One region of the Alkalibacterium sp. s-m-28 genome, then DNA from elsewhere that is predicted to be linked to it. Evidence: riboswitches for the same ligand, from Rfam matches in the RefSeq annotation. Region 1 holds a riboswitch; the other holds the start of a gene.
What was found. A riboswitch is a leader RNA that binds a small molecule or an ion and turns the genes downstream of it on or off. The one in region 1 is predicted to bind FMN.
Positions count from the first base shown of each region.

Region 1 (9,983 bases):
ATTCATCCCGAACAAGCTGAAAATAAGGGTCGGAATGGATATGACCAGGGCGATTGATTCAAGAAATTCCATGATGCTGTTCAATCGGTTATCGATGCTGTCCGAGAGAAGTCCACTTGTGGATTCAATCAGTTCTTTATATAGCTGACTGTTGAAGAGACTTTTACGTATAAGAAGTCTCACGTTTTCTCTCTCTTGGTGAGTACATGTTCTCTCTATCGTTGAATCTGATAACCACTGATGAAAGGTTTCACCATAATCTTCAAGCCGTTTAGAAAAGATAACCATTTCCTGTTCGATATCAGCCAGACTCAACAGCACTTCTCTATTGGCTTTTTCTACAGTTTCCGACTTCGCCTCACGGATGTTCTGGCTTAATCGGTCCATTCGATTGTCCACCGCAATATACATACTAACTATCAGATCCATCATTACCTGATGAGGCGATCGGTCTGAATTGAGCTTATCAAGCAACCCTTCGTCTGAATACCCGTTCAGTACGACTAAAACAGATGCCATTGAAAAAATGAACGTAAGTGTTGTGGATGTATCTGCAAGATGATTACTTTGCAGATCATTAAAAACAGGGAGGTGCAGTACAGACACACGTTGCCCGTAATGATCCTTCAGGCAACTATAGTAGGACACTGTCCTATCTTCCAAGAGAGAGGAAATATCCAAATCTGCTGAAAATTTATCGGTCTCTTTTTTCACATCGTCTCTTACAGGATCAGTTACCAGCACCCATTCAGTAATAGAGTCCGTCCTTTCCGTATTACCTTTACTGATCATGTCACACCTGCTTCCTCAATTGTCCTAAGTCAATCATACTCTAAATTGACTTTAATCTCTATTAACGACCGTCTTATATTTTAGTGTTCCGTACTGAAAATATAAGACGAATAGTGTACACTTTGAGTATTACATAAAGATAGACTGGAAGAAAGAGAGGACAGCTGTCTCAAGCAGCTCAACTGATTATGTGGATACCTTTAATTTTGGCTGTCAGCTTCGTGCTGATTCATTTCCTATCTATATACATATCTTTACCGAAAGCTTTATTAAGACGATTCATTTCGTTTTCTGCTGGAGTGGGAATAGCCTATGTCTTTATCCACCTGTGGCCCCAAGTTGCACACACCCAGGAATTAGCTGAACAGGAAATACACTGGCTGGAAGGACACTTGCTGCACTATGCCTTATATATCATTGCCTTGCTTGGTCTATCCGTTTTTTATGCGATGGACCGTCTGATTGCACGCGCTTATGAAACTAAAGAACAGACCAATCCCAACTTGATCGAATCCCGCCTGTTCTGGGCCCACATTGCCTTCTTTTCTTTATACAATGCCATGATCGGCTACCTTCTGACAGACAGGCGAGAACCGGATGCCACATTAGTTGTATTCTTTATTGCTTTTGCTCTTCATTTTGTGACGAATGACTGGGGGCTCAGACGTCACCATGAATCAGTATATGATCAGTACGGACGGCATATTCTTTCTCTGGCTATCATTGTCGGGTTCGGAATCGGGCTATTTTCTGATTTTCCAGAGTATATATTCGGAAGTGTTGAAGCTTTTGTAGCGGGCGCGATGACACTGAATGTCATCAAGCATGAGCTTCCGTCTGAAAGAGAAGGAAATCTAGAAGGCTTTCTGACGGGGGTAATTTCAGCCGGTTTCCTGTTTATATTCATATAAAAAAGTGATGCGGCCGTCTGAAAGAGACCGAGCATCACTTCGTTTATTATAAATAGTTTCTAAGTTCACCTATATCGGAGATGAGCAAATCTGCTCCTTCGAGTTCCTTATGTTTTCCGAAGCCATAGGTGCATCCTATAGCGTAGACTCCTTCAAGTTCAGCCGTTTCGATATCCTGGAATCGGTCGCCTATTACAACAATATCTCCTTCAAAGTCCTGTTTCAGCAGTTTAACGATCTCTTTCTTTGATTTCCTGAAGTTGAACTGTTCCGTACAGTACAGTCTCTTAAAGTAGCCTTTCAGTCTAAACTGTTCGGCATGCATCTCCATGTAACTGATTGAGCAGTTACTTAAGAAGATCAGAGTATATCCCTGATCTTTGAGATACTGCAGAGTGTCAACAGCGCCTGCATACCATCTAGCTTCATTCCTCTGAATCATTTCAAGCATCGTTTTACCGATAAGTCCAGATGCATCCTGACGAAAACTAGGATCGAGGTCGGGCATGAACAGCTCCCACATTTCCTGCTTGCTGTAGCCCAGCCACTGGGTAATTTCTTCATCTGACCAGTTTTTTTCTTCTGCTTTGTTATTCTTCACAAGATAATTGTATGCGCGTTTAAACGCGGGGATGTATATTTTACTGCTGTCATGAAGCGTACCGTCATAATCAAAAATGATTGTTCTGACGTGACTCAATTCATTCTTCATTTCAATTTTTTCATAAGGTTGGCCATTTCGATTGCTCCAACGGCTACTTCTCCACCCTTGTTACCAGCTTTTGTTCCGGCACGTTCAATAGCCTGTTCGATTGTATCGACTGTCAGCACGCCGAACATGACAGGTACACCTGTAGTGTCTGATGCTGAAGCCACTCCCTTGGATACTTCTCCACAGACATGGTCGTAGTGAGAGGTAGCTCCTCTGATCACTGCACCAAGAGTAACCACTGCATCATACTTTCCGGATGCCGCCATTGTTTTAGCTACTAATGGGATTTCATATGCTCCAGGTACCCAGGCAACGTCGATATCCGACTCTTCCATTCCGTGTCTGACTAATGCATCTACAGCCCCATCAAGCAGTCTTGACCCGATAAAGTCATTGAAGCGTCCCACGACGATTCCAATTTTTAAATCCTGTGCAATTAACTGTCCTTCAATCTTATTCATAATTCTGTTCCTCCAAATTCATTTTTTAATATTCTAAATAGTGTCCCATTTTTTCTTTTTTCGTGCGCAGATACTCCTTGTCTTCATCGAAGAGCGTCATCTGTATCGGTACCCGCTTTTCGACTTTCAGCCCGTACTGATCCAGACTTGATATCTTGAGGGGGTTGTTGGTCATCAGATTAAGTCTGCTGACACCAAGATCATCAAATATCTGCTTGCATTCGTAGTACTCCCTGGCATCTATCGGGAAGCCGAGCAGAACATTGGCCTGAATGGTATCGTGCCCCTGATCCTGCAGCGCATACGCTTTGATCTTGTTGACCAGTCCGATCCCGCGGCCTTCCTGTCTCATGTATAGAAGCACGCCTCTGCCTTCTTCTGCAATTTTTTCCATGGCAGAATCGAGCTGCTGACCGCAGTCACATTTTTTAGATCCGAACACATCCCCAGTCAGACATTCCGAATGGATGCGACAGAGAACAGGTTCCCCATCTGATGCATCTCCTTTGACAAGCGCGACATGATGTTCACCGGTAAATTTATGTTCATACGCATAAATATCGAATTCACCGAACTTTGTTGGCAGCTTGGCTTTTGATTCCCGAAAAATAACCTGTTCATTGGCTTTCCGGTATTCGATCAGTTCACTTATCGTTGCCATTTTCATATCGTGTTCTTCTGCAAAAGCCACAAGATCATCACGTCTAGCCATGCTCCCGTCATCGTTCATGATTTCACAGCATAAACCGACCGGTTTCAGACCGGCGAGTCTCATCAGATCTACAGTGGCTTCCGTATGGCCATTTCTTGCCAGCACACCTCCGTCAACCGCTTCAAGTGGAAACATATGTCCCGGACGCTTGAAGTCTTCAGGACGGCTGTCTTCATCCACCGTTTTCATAGCTGTCAGCGAACGTTCGCCGGCTGATATTCCTGTAGTGGTATCTACATGATCGATGGATACTGTAAAGGCTGTCGTGTGATCATCCGTATTGTATAGACTCATTTGAGACAGACCCAGCTTCTTCGTATACTCCTTAGTCATAGGAATACAGATCAGTCCTCTGGCATACTTGGCCATAAAGTTGACATTTTCAGCAGTCGCGAATTCTGCTGCACAGACGATGTCTCCCTCGTTTTCCCTGTCTTCATCATCTACGATAATGACGTTTTTCCCTTGTTTCAGATCTTCCAGTAATTCTTCAACTTTATTGAACATGCCCTCACTCCTGTTTCTTTCTATCTATACAAACCCATTAGTCTGCAAAAAGTCTTGACTTAGCTTTAACTTTGTCTCGCTCTTTGGAGCCAGGCCCATTAGCTTTTCTACATATTTTCCGATCATGTCACATTCGAGATTGACCTTGTCGCCGATTGAATGGCTCAGCAATGTGGTTTGCTCAGACGTATGCGGGATGATCGATACTTGAAAGTCATTATCTGATACAGCTGCGACCGTCAGACTGATGCCGTCGATTGCTATGGATCCCTTTTCGATAATGTATTTCAGCAGGTTCTTGGAGGCATTGACTGTGACCCAGACCGCATTATCGTCTTTTCTGAAATGAGTAATGACTCCTGTTCCGTCGATGTGTCCGCTGACCATATGGCCACCTAGTCTGGTCTGAAGCGTCAGCGCTCGCTCAAGATTGATACGGCTACCGGAAGTCAGTGTTCCCAAAGTCGTTCTATCCAAGGTTTCTGACATGACATCAGCTGTGAAAAACGTTTTATCGAAAGTAGTGATCGTCAGGCACACCCCATTAGTCAATATGCTGTCTCCTATGGCTGCATCTTCCAGAACCTTCTCTGCTTTAATGGTCAATTCGCTTGATTTAGCACCTTTTTTAATGCTTTTGATTTCTCCTATTTCTTCAACAATTCCTGTAAACATTTAATTTTCACTCCTATCTATATAAGCTTCAATATGCAAATCATCTTCAATTCTGGTTATTTCAACAGATTTCAGTTTATAAGCATCGGACATCTGTTGGACCCCGTGTCCAATGACTGGAGATATCGCTTCTGCTCCACCAAGGAGTTTAGGTGCAATATAAACAGACAGTTTGTGCACGATTCCAGCTTTCAACGCAGCTGCATTGAGCGTTCCTCCCCCTTCAAGCAGAAGGCTGTCTACGCCGTATTCCCCGATGATCCGCATGGCTTCTTCCAAATCGACATGTCCGTCAGATTCTCCAACAATTTTTACCGTCACGCCTCTACTTTCAAGCGCCTCTTTTTTTGCCGAAGGTGCCTGTTCGGTCGTCAGTATCAATGTCTTTGCTTTATCCTGCTCAGTCAGGACTCTTGCGTCCATAGGGATTTTCAATTGACTGTCCATAATAATACGCACTGGCTGAGGCAGTCCATCAACCCGACAGGTCAATCGGGGGTCATCTTTCAGGACCGTTCCTATTCCAACCATTATTCCGCTGAGATGCCCTCTTAAATGATGCGCATGATTTCTTGATGCATCAGACGAGATCCATTTCGACTCCCCGGTTTCTGTAGCTATTTTTCCATCCAGTGTCATTGCGTATTTCATTACGACAAAGGGACTTCTAGTAGTAATAAAATAGTTGAACACTTCGTTCAACTTTCTGCTTTCTTCTTCAAGAACGCCTGTCACCACTTCAATTCCTGCATTTCTTATACGCTCAATGCCGTTTCCAGAAACGACCGGGTTCGGATCAAGTGCGGCTACAACTACTCTCTTCAGCTTTTTGTCGATAATCAGATCCGAACATGGCGGCGTGCGGCCATAATGAGAACACGGTTCAAGCGTGACATATATCGTTGCCCCTTCTACTGGTTCATTCGCAGAGTTGATCGCATTGACTTCTGCATGCGGTTCTCCAGCTTGATGATGATACCCTTCTCCTATGATTCGCCCGTCTTTCACTATGACAGCCCCTACCATAGGATTAGGAGACGTGTGACCCTTCGCTTGCGCTGCTAAATATAATGCCCTTTTCATATAGGTTTCGTCCGTTGTCACTTTTTCACCTCATTAAAAAAGCCCCGAATCAATTAAGATTCAGGGCTTGAAGAATTTTGACCAGTTATGCACATAACAGAACAAGAGAGTACGCCAGTCAGACTGGCAGCTGGACCTATATAAAGAAAAACCCTGGAATAAACTATTCCAGGGTTTGAAAGGTCATCTCAATCTGCACTTTGAAAAGGCCTAGTTGTCCTCTTGAAAGTCCAATTGTGCATATACGTGTCTTCTTTCATCCAGACTATACTGTCGGCTTCGGAATCTAACCGAATCTGCCTTGCGGCTCGTGGGCTTTACCACCGGTAGGGACTTACACCCTGCCCTGAAGACTATTTACTTGTTAAATAAATCATATATGGAAAATATAACTGTGTCAACTATGAATATTTATTATCTGCATTTTTAACCAGAACAGCTACTCCCATGCCTCCGCCGATGCATAATGACGCCAGACCGTATGTCAGTCCACGCTGCTTCATCAGATGGACAAGTGTGACCAGAATCCGGTTACCACTGGCACCAACTGGATGACCAAGCGCAACAGCTCCTCCATTTAGGTTTGTCCGCTCAAGCATATAGTCTTTGTCTACTCCAAATTCATCCGATATTTCTTTTATAACACCCAGACTCTGACTGGCGAATGCTTCATTCAACTCGAATACATCGATGTCCTCAAAACTTATTTCCGCACGCTTGACTGCCTGCTTGATAGCTGGAGTTGGTCCTAGACCCATAACTGAAGGATCGACGCCTCCCTGACCTATCCCGACGATTTCAACGAGGGGAGTCAGATTATTTTCAGTCAGGTAGTCTTCCCCAACGATCAGAGTTGCGCTGGCCCCGTCATTGATTCCGGAGGCATTTCCGGCTGTAACGGACCCGTCTTTTTTGAAAGCCGGTCTTAGGCTGTTCAGTTTTTCTTCTGTCGTATTACGATTGGGGTATTCGTCCGTGTCGACAATAACCGTTTCTCTACGGACTTTAGTCTCCACTGGAATGATTTCATTATTGAAGGCCCCATTGTCTATCGCTTCGATCGCTCTCTTTTGAGACGTGTAGGCAAAGTGATCCTGATCTTCTCGAGTCAGGTTGTATCGTTCAACGATATTCTCAGCGGTCACTCCCATATGATAGCCTTCAAAAGCATCTGTCAAAGCATCATCTAGCATGTGGTCTCCCACTTTATAACCGCCCATTTTCTGACCACTACGGGTGCTGCCTGGAATTAGGTAGGGTGCCTGACTCATTGATTCTGTGCCCCCTGCAATGATCGCTTGATATTCACCGGCTTTAATTCCCAGATAAGCGTTCATTACCGATTTTAATCCACTTCCGCAGACCATATTCAATGAATACGCTGGAACGTCAACTTGAATTCCTGCCTTGATTGCTGCCTGACGAGTGACACCTTGTCCCTGTCCAGCCGGCAGTACATTTCCCAGAACAACTTCATCGATGTCTTTCTGATTGATTTTGCTCTGTTCCAGCACACCTTTTATTGCGTAACTGCCTAAATCAGCGGCAGACACATCTTTAAGTGCGCCTAAAAATGATCCAATGGGTGTTCGTTTTGCTCCTGCGATGTAAACTTTACTCATTCCATTCTCCCTTTCGTCAGCTGCTTTGATTCTTTCTAGTCATAGTATTGACCACGAGCTGGAACAAGTAAAGTCATATGCAGTAATTTTAGAACAATCTTAAACTCTTTATTTTTTATTCGTCAACTGGTATAACCGCACCATCCCAAGTATCCAGAATGAATTCCTGAGTTTCTTCTGCTCTAAGCACTTCAACCAAACGGGCAATCAGTTCGCTGTCTTCGTCTTCTGAACGTACTGCAATGATATTGGCATACGGCGACGAACTGCTTTCCAAAGCGATTGCTTCTTCAACTGGACTGATGTCTTGATCCACTGCAAAGTTTGAGTTGATGAAGAACACATCTCCTTCATCCTGAGCGTACAATGTCGTCATTAGCGCTGCATCGTATTCATATTCGAACTGAAGGTTTCGTTCATTTTCTACAATATCATCGAACGATGCGTCAATCAGATCGATCGAGTCGTCTACTGTGATCAGCCCGGCATCCTGAAGAATACCCAGAATACGTCCGTGATCGGCAACACTGCTGCTGGCAAGAATCGTTGCCCCTTCAGGCAGATCTTCCAGGCTGTCGTGACGGTTTGAGTATGCACCTAGAGGTTCGATATGAATCCCACCTGCATTGGCGAAGTCATAGTCGTTTTCTTCCACTTGTGTTTCAAAATACGGCACGTGCTGGAAGTAGTTGGCATCGATATCCCCATCAGAAAGAGCCAGATTCGGTATAATGTAGTCATTATACGTTTCGATCTCCAGTTCAATGCCTTCTTCTGCCAGTGTCGGCTGAATGAATTCCAGGATTTCTGCGTGAGGCACATTGGTCGCCCCGACTCTTAGTACCTGAGACTCTTCAATTGTCTCTTCTGTTGTTTCATTTCCATTGCCTTCTGCCGGATCCGGGCTGTCTCCAGCTGTATCGCCATTTCCATTCCCGCATGCTGCCAGTAAGAATGCACTGCTCAATAAACCTAGTCTGATTGCTTTTTTCATAATATATTTCTCCCCTATTCTCTATTTTTTATCTTTTATCAATATAAGAAACCCAACGGTCCCCTATAAATTGGATAACAAAAACAATGAGTAAAATTACTAATGTGGACACTAGTGTGACGGTTGCCCTACCTCGCTGGAAGCCTTCCAGATAAGCCAGATTCCCTAAGCCACCTGCTCCGATCACCCCAGCCATCGCCGTGTAGCCGACGAGACTGATCGCCGTAACTGTTATGCCGGCAATGATGGAAGGCAGGCTTTCCGGAATATACACTTTCATGATGAGTTCAAATTTAGACGCACCCATCGCTTCCGCTGCTTCGATCACGCCTTTATCCACTTCTCTGAGTCCCGTTTCTACCAGCCGTGCATAGAACGGTGCAGCTGATAAAATAAGGGCAGGAAGTCCTGCAGTCGGTCCTGTAATGCTGCCGACGATCACCCGTGTAAAAGGAATCAGCAGAACGATCAGGATAATAAACGGAATCGACCGGAAAATGTTGACCATGACTGATACTGACTTGTATAAGGCTACTGACCAGATCGTCTGGTTGTCTCTCGTTTCATATAGAATAAGACCAAGTATAAGTCCGAGAACGAAGACGGCAATGACTGACAAGGCGCTCATATAAATCGTTTGCTTTGTTGCTGTCCATAATCTGTCCCATGAAACAGTTTCAAAATTGGTATATTCTGTCAAGATACCTGCTATTGTCAATTGATTTAACATTTTTATTCAATCACCTCTACTTGGACAGGATAGGTTTTGAACAGTTCGAGTGCCTGTTCCTGCTTGCTCTGGTCACCTAGAACCTGGATGATCAGTGTACCTACCGGCGTGTTATGTGTCGACTGGATCGTTCCTTGAATAATGTTGATGTCGCAGCCGCATTGTCTGCTGACCTGAGTGATCACTGGTGAGCCGATGTTGTCTCCTTGGAAGAACAGCTGAATGATTTGACCGTCCGGATAGGCTTTTTTCAGTTCAGTCAGCGCCTGGCGCGTCTCCTTATTGTCCGTTTCCCTGTCCTGACGGATAAATCGTTTAGTAATGTCTTCCTGAGGATTTCTGAATACCTGGAGAACCGATCCCTCTTCAGCGATATTTCCTTTGTTCATAACCGCTACCCGGTCACAGATTTTTCTGACTACTTCCATTTCATGAGTGATCAGAACGATCGTGACATTCAGTTCCTCATTTATCTTGGCGAGAAGGTCAAGCACTTCATCTGTCGTCTGAGGATCGAGGGCGCTGGTCGCTTCATCACAGAGCAGGACTTTCGGGTCATTCGCCAGTGCTCTGGCAATCCCGACCCGCTGCTTCTCTCCACCAGACAGCTGTGCCGGATAGGCTTTTTCCTTGTCACTTAATCCGACCAGGCTGATCAGTTCTCTGGCCCGGTCTATCCGCTCGGCTTTTGACACACCGGCAATTTCAAGTGGGAAGCAGATATTTTCCAGTACAGTCCGGCTCCAGAGCAAGTTGAAATGCTGGAAAATCATACCTATGGACT
Region 1 covers NZ_BAAGIQ010000038.1:1,517-11,499, forward strand. Annotated here, with positions in the region: gene ACYQ4S_RS06735 (CorA family divalent cation transporter) at 1-792, opposite strand, end outside; gene ACYQ4S_RS06740 (hypothetical protein) at 981-1,703, shown strand; gene ACYQ4S_RS06745 (HAD family hydrolase) at 1,750-2,415, opposite strand; gene ribH (6,7-dimethyl-8-ribityllumazine synthase) at 2,412-2,876, opposite strand; gene ACYQ4S_RS06755 (bifunctional 3,4-dihydroxy-2-butanone-4-phosphate synthase/GTP cyclohydrolase II) at 2,902-4,095, opposite strand; gene ACYQ4S_RS06760 (riboflavin synthase) at 4,120-4,770, opposite strand; gene ribD (bifunctional diaminohydroxyphosphoribosylaminopyrimidine deaminase/5-amino-6-(5-phosphoribosylamino)uracil reductase RibD) at 4,771-5,874, opposite strand; FMN riboswitch at 6,098-6,211, opposite strand; gene ACYQ4S_RS06770 (acetyl-CoA C-acetyltransferase) at 6,255-7,475, opposite strand; gene ACYQ4S_RS06775 (MetQ/NlpA family ABC transporter substrate-binding protein) at 7,591-8,469, opposite strand; gene ACYQ4S_RS06780 (methionine ABC transporter permease) at 8,498-9,199, opposite strand; gene ACYQ4S_RS06785 (methionine ABC transporter ATP-binding protein) at 9,202-9,983, opposite strand, start outside.

Region 2 (9,983 bases), on a different contig from region 1:
CAGTCACAGAAGCTGGAAATGGACCTGCCTGAGATCTGGATCGAACCGGGTAGAAGTATTGTCGGAGAAGCGGGGACATCTTTATATACGATCGGTACTGAGAAATCAATTCCTGGTATTAGAAAGTACATCTCTGTAGACGGAGGTATGGCTGATAATATTCGTCCTGCTTTGTATCAGGCAAAATACACGGGAGTTCTAGCCAATAAAGTGAATGGTGAAAAAACAGAAGAAGTATCTGTCGCAGGTAAAGCTTGTGAAAGCGGAGATATGCTTATCTGGGATCTTTCCATTACAAAACCCGCTCAGGATGATATACTGGCTGTATTCAGTACAGGAGCGTACGGCTATTCAATGGCCAGTAACTACAACCGGTTACCGAGACCAGCAGTCGTCTTCGTCGAAGAAGGCAGACATGCGCTGGCAGTTAAACGAGAAACTTATACTGATTTTCTTAACCTGGAAGTCAGCACACAACAGTTTGAGGGATAGGAGGGCGAAAGATGCTCATTAAATATAAATCAGACTACCAGAAAATAACGATGGGACTGCTTTCCTATGTACCTGATCTAAAAGATACTACTCGACTCACAAATGAGATGCAGTGGTACGAACAGGAAGAAAACAGACAGCTTTACCTATGGAAAAGTCAGGAAACAGGTGATCTGGCAGGAGTGATCGGTATTGAAGATGAAGAGGAAATTGTTCTTCTCAGACACATTGCAATCAATCCGTCTTATCGAGAAGAAGGCATGGCGTTTCGAATGCTGACAGCTCTGTCAAGGATCTGTTCACCTAAGAAGATTGTCGGCACACTGGAAACTGCCCCACTCGTGACAAAGTGGAAAAAGAAGCCGATAGAGATGAGTAAAGCAGGGACAGCATATGAGTGAAAAATGGAAAGTCAATCTTGATGTCTTTGAAGGGCCTCTGGATTTACTGCTGCATCTCATAAATAAATATGAGATCGATATTTATGATATACCGATAAAAGAAATAACCGATCAGTACTTGAATTATCTCCACGCAATGCAGATGCTGCAGCTCGACATTGCTGGAGACTATTTAGTAATGGCTGCCACCCTGATGTCGATCAAGAGTCAGCTTCTCCTTCCTCGTAATGATGAGTGGGAAGAAGAAGGCGAACTGTTCGATGTTGAAGAAGACTCTATTGAAAAGCTGCAAGAGCGCCTTCTTGAATATCGCAGAATTAAGTACGCCTCTTCACAACTGTCTGAACGTAGGGATGACAGGGAGCAGTATTATTTAAAAGATCATTCAGATCTTACACATTTTCAGCAGTCCATTCCGTTGAGCCCCAATGAACTGTCACTGGGCGACCTTGTGGGTGTCTTTGGTGAAATGATCAGAAAAAAACAGTGGATGGAGCCTGGGCCGACCACTATTGATCTTGAAGAAATTACGATCAGTGATAAGATAGAATGGCTTGAGAAAAAGTTATCGGAGAACAGACAGAAAATATTATTCATAGACCTGTTCACCGTGCCGACAAAAAAGGAATTCGTCGTCACTTTCTTAGCTGTTCTTGAAATGATAAAAGAAAACAGATTGTTTATTGAACAGAAAGAGTGTTTCGGAGAAATATATCTTAGTTCAGCAGTGGGTCAATGAAAGGAAGCGACAGGCGATGAATGAATTAGGTACATTAGAGGCATTGCTGTTTGTGGCAGGTGAACAAGGAGTTACGTTAAATGAACTGGCTCAGCTAACAAAATCGACGATGGACCATACAAAGGTCTGTCTGACTAAGCTGAAAGAGAAATATGAAGGCGATGATACAAGCGGACTGACCCTTCTCGAAACAGCAGATAGTTTCAAGCTTGCAACAAAAAAAGTATACTCACCAGCAATTCAAGTATATGCTCAGTCGCCATTGAGCAAGAAACTGAGTAAAGCCTCTGTTGAGACATTAGCGGTAATTGCTTATAAGCAGCCGATCACACGAATGGAAATCGAAGAAATTAGAGGAGTTCAGCTGTCGTCCAGTCTTCAGAAATTGAAGCTCCGTGATCTTATTCAGGAAATTGGAAGACTTGATGCTCCCGGTAAACCTGTACTTTACGGTACGACTGACTATTTTCTCGATTATTTCGGCTTGAACGATTTAACAGAATTACCTGAACTAGAACTGGAAGAAGAATTGACTAATCAGAGTTTATTTGAAGAGTCAGCTGATTTTTAGTTATAGTCTGATACTAGAGATGGAGGAGAAACGTTTATGGAACGTTTACAGAAAGTCATGGCTCACGCAGGTGTAGCTTCTAGAAGAGCGTCTGAAAAGATGATAAAAGAGGGCAGAGTCAAGGTGAATGGTGCAGTAGTGAAAGAAATGGGGATTAATGTAAAAAAGACTGATCTGATTGAAGTGGACAGTGTCCCTATTGTACAGGAACAGAAGTACTATTTTCTTTTAAATAAGCCTAGGGGTGTAATCTCGAGCGCAGATGATCCTAAAGGAAGAAAAACAGTTGTTGATCTGCTTTCCGGGGTTGAACAGCGCATCTATCCTGTAGGTCGTCTGGATTATGATACAACTGGTGTGATTATCTTGACCAATGATGGTGAATTGACAAATCAGTTGACTCACCCTAAATTTGGCGTGGAAAAAACATATATTGCTAAAGTCACTGGTCTGATCGATAAAAAATCTGTAATCAGACTAGAAAAAGGCGTAGTGATCGATGGATACAAGACACGACCGGCTAAAGCGCGAATTATTGATGTGGATTCTAAAAAAAATACTAGTCTTGTGGAACTGACGATTCATGAGGGGAAAAACCATCAGGTTAAAAAGATGCTTAAAAGTGTCGGCTTTCCAGTCGAGAAACTGAATCGTGATAAATACGGCTTCCTGACTGCTGAAGGGCTTCAATCAGGTGAATGGAGAGAACTTAAACAGTTCGAGGTCAATAAACTCAAGCAGCTTGTCGAAGAGTCCTAACCCACCGGATCACAGGCGAAATGATTGGAAGTATCATTGTTCTTCATTTATAATGATAGACAAGAGATCAACAGCGATCGATAAGTGAACGAACCCACTATTATTTAGAGGAGTGTCTTAAAGTGACCGAAGAGACTAGTCAAGGGAATGCTAAAAAGTTATTAGTTGTAGATGATGAAGATAGAATCAGACGTTTACTGAAAATGTATCTTGAAAAAGCTGATTACGATATTGATGAAGCTGAAAACGGCAGGATTGCTCTGGACCTCGCACTGGAAAATGAATATGACCTGATTCTGCTCGATGTCATGATGCCTGAGATGGACGGGATTCAGGTAGCTGAAGAAATCCGAAAAGAAAAAGAGACACCTATCATGATGCTTACGGCAAAAGGGGAAGAGCTAAACCGGATACAAGGGTTTGAAGTAGGAGCAGACGATTATATCGTTAAACCTTTCAGTCCAAGAGAAATCGTTTTACGTGTAGCAGCGATCATTAAGCGGACAAAATCAAGCGCAGGTGGAACAGATGCTGCAGGAGATGTTTCAGATACCCTCAAGCTTCCTCATCTTGAAATCGACAACGATTCCCGACGTGTTACTGCGGACGGGAAAACTGTCAATCTGACTCCGAAGGAATATGATTTGCTTCATTACCTCATGTCAGCACCTGATCAGATTTTTGGCAGAGAGCAGCTTTTAAGAGAAGTGTGGAAATATGAATTTTTCGGGGACTTGAGAACAGTTGATACCCATGTTAAACGTTTGAGAGAAAAGCTCAAAAAAGAATCTGATGTGGCAGCGAAAATGATCGAGACAGTCTGGGGACTAGGATATAAGCTGAATTCTTATCCTCATGAAGAAGAGGAGTAGACAGCATGAAAATCAATGTAGTTGCAATCAGGATATGGCTTATCACCTTTGGTATCACTCTATTTTCTTTTATTGCTACTACAGTGTTTTACGGTGTATTTTATTCCCAGCAGATTAAAGAAAACTTCATGAATGACTTTGAAGAAATTATTATAAATGTGGAACGCTTAGCTATTGCGGATCCACATTTTTTAATAGATAACATTGAGTCTATTAATAATCTCCATTCGAGTATTCATTTCGCTCTGGCTTCTGAAACGTTCGATTCTCCAGCTGGTGAAGCATGGGTCTACTCTTTTCCAGCGGATGTCCTTGATACAATGGAAAATAAACCGGATATCATCCAGAACTTTCAGCCCCAGGAGGAACATGTGAATATACGCTCAGATCAGGATAATGAAGTGAGTTATAACATTCCTTTTGTGTTTCGTATCCAGCCGACATCTACAGAAGAAGAGGAACTCATCCTATACTCGTATGCGGATCTATTTTTTCTTATCTCAATTGAGAGACAGATGACCTGGGTCATTACTGGTTTGACTATCCTTCACCTGCTTATTGCAGCTTATTATTACATGTATCTCAAAAAAAATGTGTCCGAACCAATAAATGCGATGACGAATATAGCATTTGACTTTGCAAGAGACGATTTTAGTCATCAGCTTCCGATTTCTGGGCGAGATGATTTGTCTGAACTGGCTATGGCAATGAATAAAATGGGTCATTCACTTGAAACGAACAGGACAGTGGTTAAGCAGGAAAAAGAACTGCTTGCTCATATATTGGAAAACATCGAAACAGGTATTCTTTATTATGATTCAGAACTGACCCTCCTGCTGTCCAACCCGGTCGGGGACTTATTTCTTACCCAATATCAAATCGAAAAATCTGCATTTTCACATGATGAAGAGTTTATCGATCTGGGGGACCAGCTGCGGGAAGTGGTTACACATAAGAAAATCAGAGAGTTTTCAATCGAAATGGAAGAATCTTATCACGATGTAACGATTCTCCCTCTAGTAGATGATTTTACTGAAGACTTAAGAGGTATTCTTGTTTCAACTAATGATCAGACGAAGAAACATCGACTTGATAAAATGAGAGTCGACTTTATCAATAATATCTCTCATGAATTGAGAACCCCTCTGGTCATGGTTCAGGGTTACAGTGAAGCGATACTCGACGACGTTGCGGAAAGCACTGAAGAGAAAAAAGAGATGGCGGCGATCATTCGTGATGAATCACAGAGAATGAACCGTATGGTAAATGAGATGCTTGATTTGTCACGTATGGAAGCAGGTTATATCGAGCTTCAGAAAACTGATGTGAACCTTAACAGTTACTTGAGAAGCCTGCTTTTCCGTTTTGATAAAATGGCGAATGAATCCGAAGTCTCGCTTCAGCTTGACATGCCTAAAGAAGACGTTCATCTCGTCATGGATAAAGATAAGATGGATCAGGTGTTTGTCAATTTAATAAATAATGCGATCAGACACACAAGTATGACTGATAAGTCTGAAAAAGTCGTGACGCTACAGCTATACAATGAGCAGGACTTGAACGAAGTAGTTATGGTCGTGAAAGATACTGGGACTGGAATACCGGAAGAAGATGTTCCGTATATCTTCGACCGATTCTTCAAAGCAGATAAATCCCGAAATAATTACTCATTCAATGCAAATGGTACAGGCATTGGACTGTCATTAGTTAAGAACATCGTAGAAGCACATGAAGGGTATATAGAAGTCGAATCAACATTAGGAAAAGGGGCGTCGTTCCTTATTCATCTTCCGATCGAAACTGGGGAAAGTGAATAATGTCAATAGTTTTAGTGTCCTGTGTAATGTTGAGCAAGAGCGCTTGACTTCATCGATTATACTCAGTATAATAATATCAGAAATAAATATAACGATTCATCTTCAGGGGCAGGGTGTAAATCCCGACCGGTGGTAAAGTCCACGAGCGATCAGTGATTGCTGAACTGGTGTAATTCCAGTACCGACAGTATAGTCTGGATAAAGAAGATGGAGCTTTCTGACTGAAAATAAATTCTGTCTTTTTGCTCTGTTAGTGACCTGAGGTGGGGAACTGGCAGAGTTTTTTGTCTTTCCTGCTTCAAGTATCAGACAAGCAGAGGCCAGAACACTCTCATCATTAAGTTCACCCTAAGCAGGATGGATCCTTTCAGGAGGATTTATTATGACAAATAACAAAACAAAACGACTGGTAGGCATTGCTATGCTGGCATCCCTTGCATGGGTCATATCCATGATTTCATTCCCAATACTGCCCGGATCACCATTCCTGAAAATAGATTTCAGTGATCTTGCGGTGCTCTTCGGAATGTATGTCTACGGACCACTGGCTGGTGTTGCTATTGCATTCATTCGCTCACTCCTGTCGTACGCTCAAAAGGGCGGAGAAATGGGATTTCCGATTGGAGATACAGCAGCTTTTATTGCAACATTATCTTATACATTTCCGCTGTACTTGATTATCGCAAAAAAAGGAACTGCCTTGAAATTTAAACTTCTTGCTGGCGGTGCTGCTAGTGTTTCTTTGACTGCAACTATGGCTTTAGCAAACTGGCTGTTTATTGCACCTGCCTATATGGCAGTAATGGGTTTCAGTGTCGGACCAATGAGAACTTATCTGCTGTTTGCTATTGTGCCTTTCAATATGATTAAAGGTCCTATAGTAGCAGTACTGTTCTTTATTGCCTTTTCGAAACTTAAACCTTGGCTTGATAAGACTAGAAAGAAAATTAATCGTAAGAAGCAGACACAGGTTACTGTATCTCAATCTTAAGAAGACACATTAAGTATCGTTGTATATGAACACTTCAGTCTGCAGAAATTTGTATGGATCATGACAGGGTCACTCCTGTAATGCTTCTGTTCAAGTCTCTGCAGGCCTTTTACATGTTCAGTTCACAGGCGACGTTTCCTTCTGCAAAATTACATGACATAATAAAGAACTTAAATTATTTGCTTGTATAGTGTATTGTAGAGGTGGAGAAACTAATATGAATACAGTGGGTGACGTATGACACAAAGGTTTGAATTGAACTACATCAATTACTTGTTTTCTCAGGAAACAGCTGTTTCAATCAGACAGCTGGAATTGATCGCAGAAGGAAAGCGGACGCCTTCCACCCTATTTACTGCTGAGAAGAATCAGCTCCAATCTCTTTTTCTTTCTCCATTGTCACTATCTACAGCACAATGGACAGACAGGATGTATAAACTGTCAGCTCTGGGCTGGCTCTCAGAAAAAGAAGGACGATACCAGGCGACTACCAAAGGTCAGCAGGCTAAACAAGCATTCATTTCAGAGTATACAATGCTGGACTGCAGGCTGGATATGTCCAGTTCGCTGACACGTAAAGAATTCTGGCATTCGTTCATATTTGTCAGCCAGATCTTATCTGAGTTCAGTTATGGTAACAAGGAATATATGCCTTATATCAGTAACAGAATCAGTCAGAACCGCATAAAAAAATGGTTAGCAGAACAAGGTTTTCCTCAGAGATCCTTGTCTGTAAAATGGTCGGAAGAGATTAAGGTGTTTCTCGAGACCTTGCCAGATGTATATCCTTCATTTATGGTAGATCAGATGATCGGTCATAACTATGAAGGGATGACTAAAAGACAGACAGCTCAGAAATATGATATGACACCTTTAGAAGTCCTGATCACTACAGAGATTCTCATGGCCAGATTAGACCAGTCTCTTGATGAATCGGTCCTGTTGAAATCTTTGTGGGAGAGTGTTCACAAGTCCTGTCATTATGGACTCAGTGCTAGTGCCTATAGAAGTCTGACACTTTTAATGAATGGAAGTACGATTCATAAAACAGCAGCCCTGCGTAAAGTAAAAGAGAATACGATAAAAGAACATGTTCTTGAAGCAGTGCTGATGACTCGGTATGAAGGGTACGAATCATTAATTCCAGAGCGTGTTCGAGATCGACTGAAAGAACTTTTTAAAAACAATCCGTCTCTAACCTATGCTCAGGCACAACAGGAGATTCAACAGCTTGAGTTTTTCTGGTATCGATTAATTGAAATCGAAAGGATCCGTGGATTTTTATGATAAATGACAGGAGTAATCAGGCTAAAAAACTTTTAAATGACAAATTTGGATTTGATAAGTTTCGCCCTGGACAGGAAGAAGCGATAAGCAGTGTTCTTGCAGAGAGGCATGCACTTGTCATGCTGCCGACAGGCACGGGGAAAACGCTCTGTTATCAGCTTCCATCATACATTCTTGGCGGATCGACTGTCATCATCTCGCCACTGCTTTCACTTATGGAAGATCAGGTGGAAAAAATGAAAAGCAGCGGTGAAAAGTCGGTAGTTGCACTGAACAGTTTTCTTTCCTATACGGAAAAGCAGGATATTCTTCGGAATTTATCAGCATATAAATTTATATTCGTGTCTCCCGAAATGCTTCAGCAGCGAGGGATGATCGATCAGCTCAAAAAAATCGATCTTGCTCTTCTTGTCGTTGATGAAGCTCACTGCATTTCTCAGTGGGGAATGGATTTCAGAGCAGACTATCTTAAGTTGGGCAAAGTAAGGCATGAACTGAACAATCCATTGACACTGGCACTGACTGCTACGGCAGTTGAACAGGTGAGAAAGGATATTCTTTCGGTACTTAACCTCAGATCAGAAGTGGACCAGATTATTTATCCTGTGGACCGGCCGTCTATACAACTGAGAGTGGAACAGTCTGCCGGAGACAAGCAGGACCGGCTGCTACATGCAGTCAGTGAGTTCAAAGGACCTGGCATTATTTATTTTTCCAGTAAGAAACTTGCCGATCAACTGGCCGAACTGATACGATCACAAATGGGGATTCCCTGTGAAAGTTACCATAGTGATCTGGATAAAGAGGACAAGCGCAGGATACAGTCTCAATTTTTATCAGATGCCTTACCCGTTATCTGTGCTACCAGTGCTTTTGGGATGGGGATCGATAAGCCGGATATCAGATTCATCATTCACTACCATCTACCTGGAAGTCCGGAGATGTACCTGCAGGAAATCGGCAGGTGTTCCAGAGACAGAAAAGGTGGGGTCGCTTTACTTCTTTATGAAAATGGCGATGAGGCGATCCAGATGAGACTGCAGGAAAATACTCTACCGAACAGAGATGAACTGATTTTCGCTTACAGACATGCTGAGACACTCGATCATCTGAAAGGCGACACCAAGATAAATATAAGTCGGCATTTTATAGAGCAGAACATTCCTTTTGAACAGGCTGCTGAAATGGTTGACCGTTATCAGACACATAAATCAGTCCAGCTAAGGACCATGGTGGATTACGCTAAACGACAGGGATGCAAACGCGAAGTTCTACTCGATTATTTTGGTGAAAAACCGGAAGTTAGACGTAATGGCTGCTGCACTGGGTGCATCCGGACCCTCTCACTTCCTTATGAACCACTTGAATGGCCCAATTTATTACAAAAGAGTGAAGATCTGTGGCAGGACAAGCTAAAATTCTTATTTAATTTGCAAAGCTAGACTCAAAGAATAAGGATTCTATGATATAATGAGACACGATTAGTTTGAGAGGAGTATATGAATGAGTAAAAAAGATCGTGAATCGATGGAAGAACTCTGGTCCAAACGTTTTGATGAAGAAGTTGATTATACTGATGATGAACCGATGTCCAGAAAAGCGAAGCGAGAAAGAGAACAGCGTATTTCCCCTATTTTAACAGTAACCGTGATTTTTTTGGCATTATTAATTATTTTACCTATCTCTGCGTATGCATGGTTTTCAAACAGGGAAGATATGTCCGAGGATCCCTCATCCCCCTCAGTTGAGCAGTCATTGGCTGTCAATGATGAAGAAGAACCGGAAGAGGAAGAACCGGAAATCGAAGATGAGGAACCAGAGCCAGAAGTTGAACCTGAAGAGGAGTCTGAGCCGGACGAAGAACCGGAAAGTGTTCAGACACCCCCAGTAACTGAGCAGCCAGCGGCACCTCAGCCAGAACCAGAGCCCGAACCCGAGCCCGAGCCTGAACCTGAACCAGAACCTGCTGGTCAGGGAGAATACTATACGGTTAAAGCAGGAGATAATATGTACCGTATCGCTCTGAATCACGGCATGAGTACTGAAGAGCTGAT
Region 2 covers NZ_BAAGIQ010000027.1:4,874-14,856, forward strand. Annotated here, with positions in the region: gene lysA (diaminopimelate decarboxylase) at 1-492, shown strand, start outside; gene ACYQ4S_RS05380 (GNAT family N-acetyltransferase) at 504-893, shown strand; gene ACYQ4S_RS05385 (segregation/condensation protein A) at 886-1,632, shown strand; gene scpB (SMC-Scp complex subunit ScpB) at 1,649-2,203, shown strand; gene ACYQ4S_RS05395 (pseudouridine synthase) at 2,240-2,962, shown strand; gene ACYQ4S_RS05400 (response regulator transcription factor) at 3,085-3,834, shown strand; gene ACYQ4S_RS05405 (sensor histidine kinase) at 3,840-5,651, shown strand; FMN riboswitch at 5,746-5,864, shown strand; gene ACYQ4S_RS05410 (ECF transporter S component) at 6,034-6,642, shown strand; gene ACYQ4S_RS05415 (helix-turn-helix domain-containing protein) at 6,880-7,929, shown strand; gene ACYQ4S_RS05420 (RecQ family ATP-dependent DNA helicase) at 7,926-9,371, shown strand; gene ACYQ4S_RS05425 (LysM peptidoglycan-binding domain-containing protein) at 9,433-9,983, shown strand, end outside.
Region 2: it holds a riboswitch for FMN, as region 1 does, so the genes downstream of both, ACYQ4S_RS05410 (ECF transporter S component) here and ribD (bifunctional diaminohydroxyphosphoribosylaminopyrimidine deaminase/5-amino-6-(5-phosphoribosylamino)uracil reductase RibD) in region 1, are expected to answer to the same signal.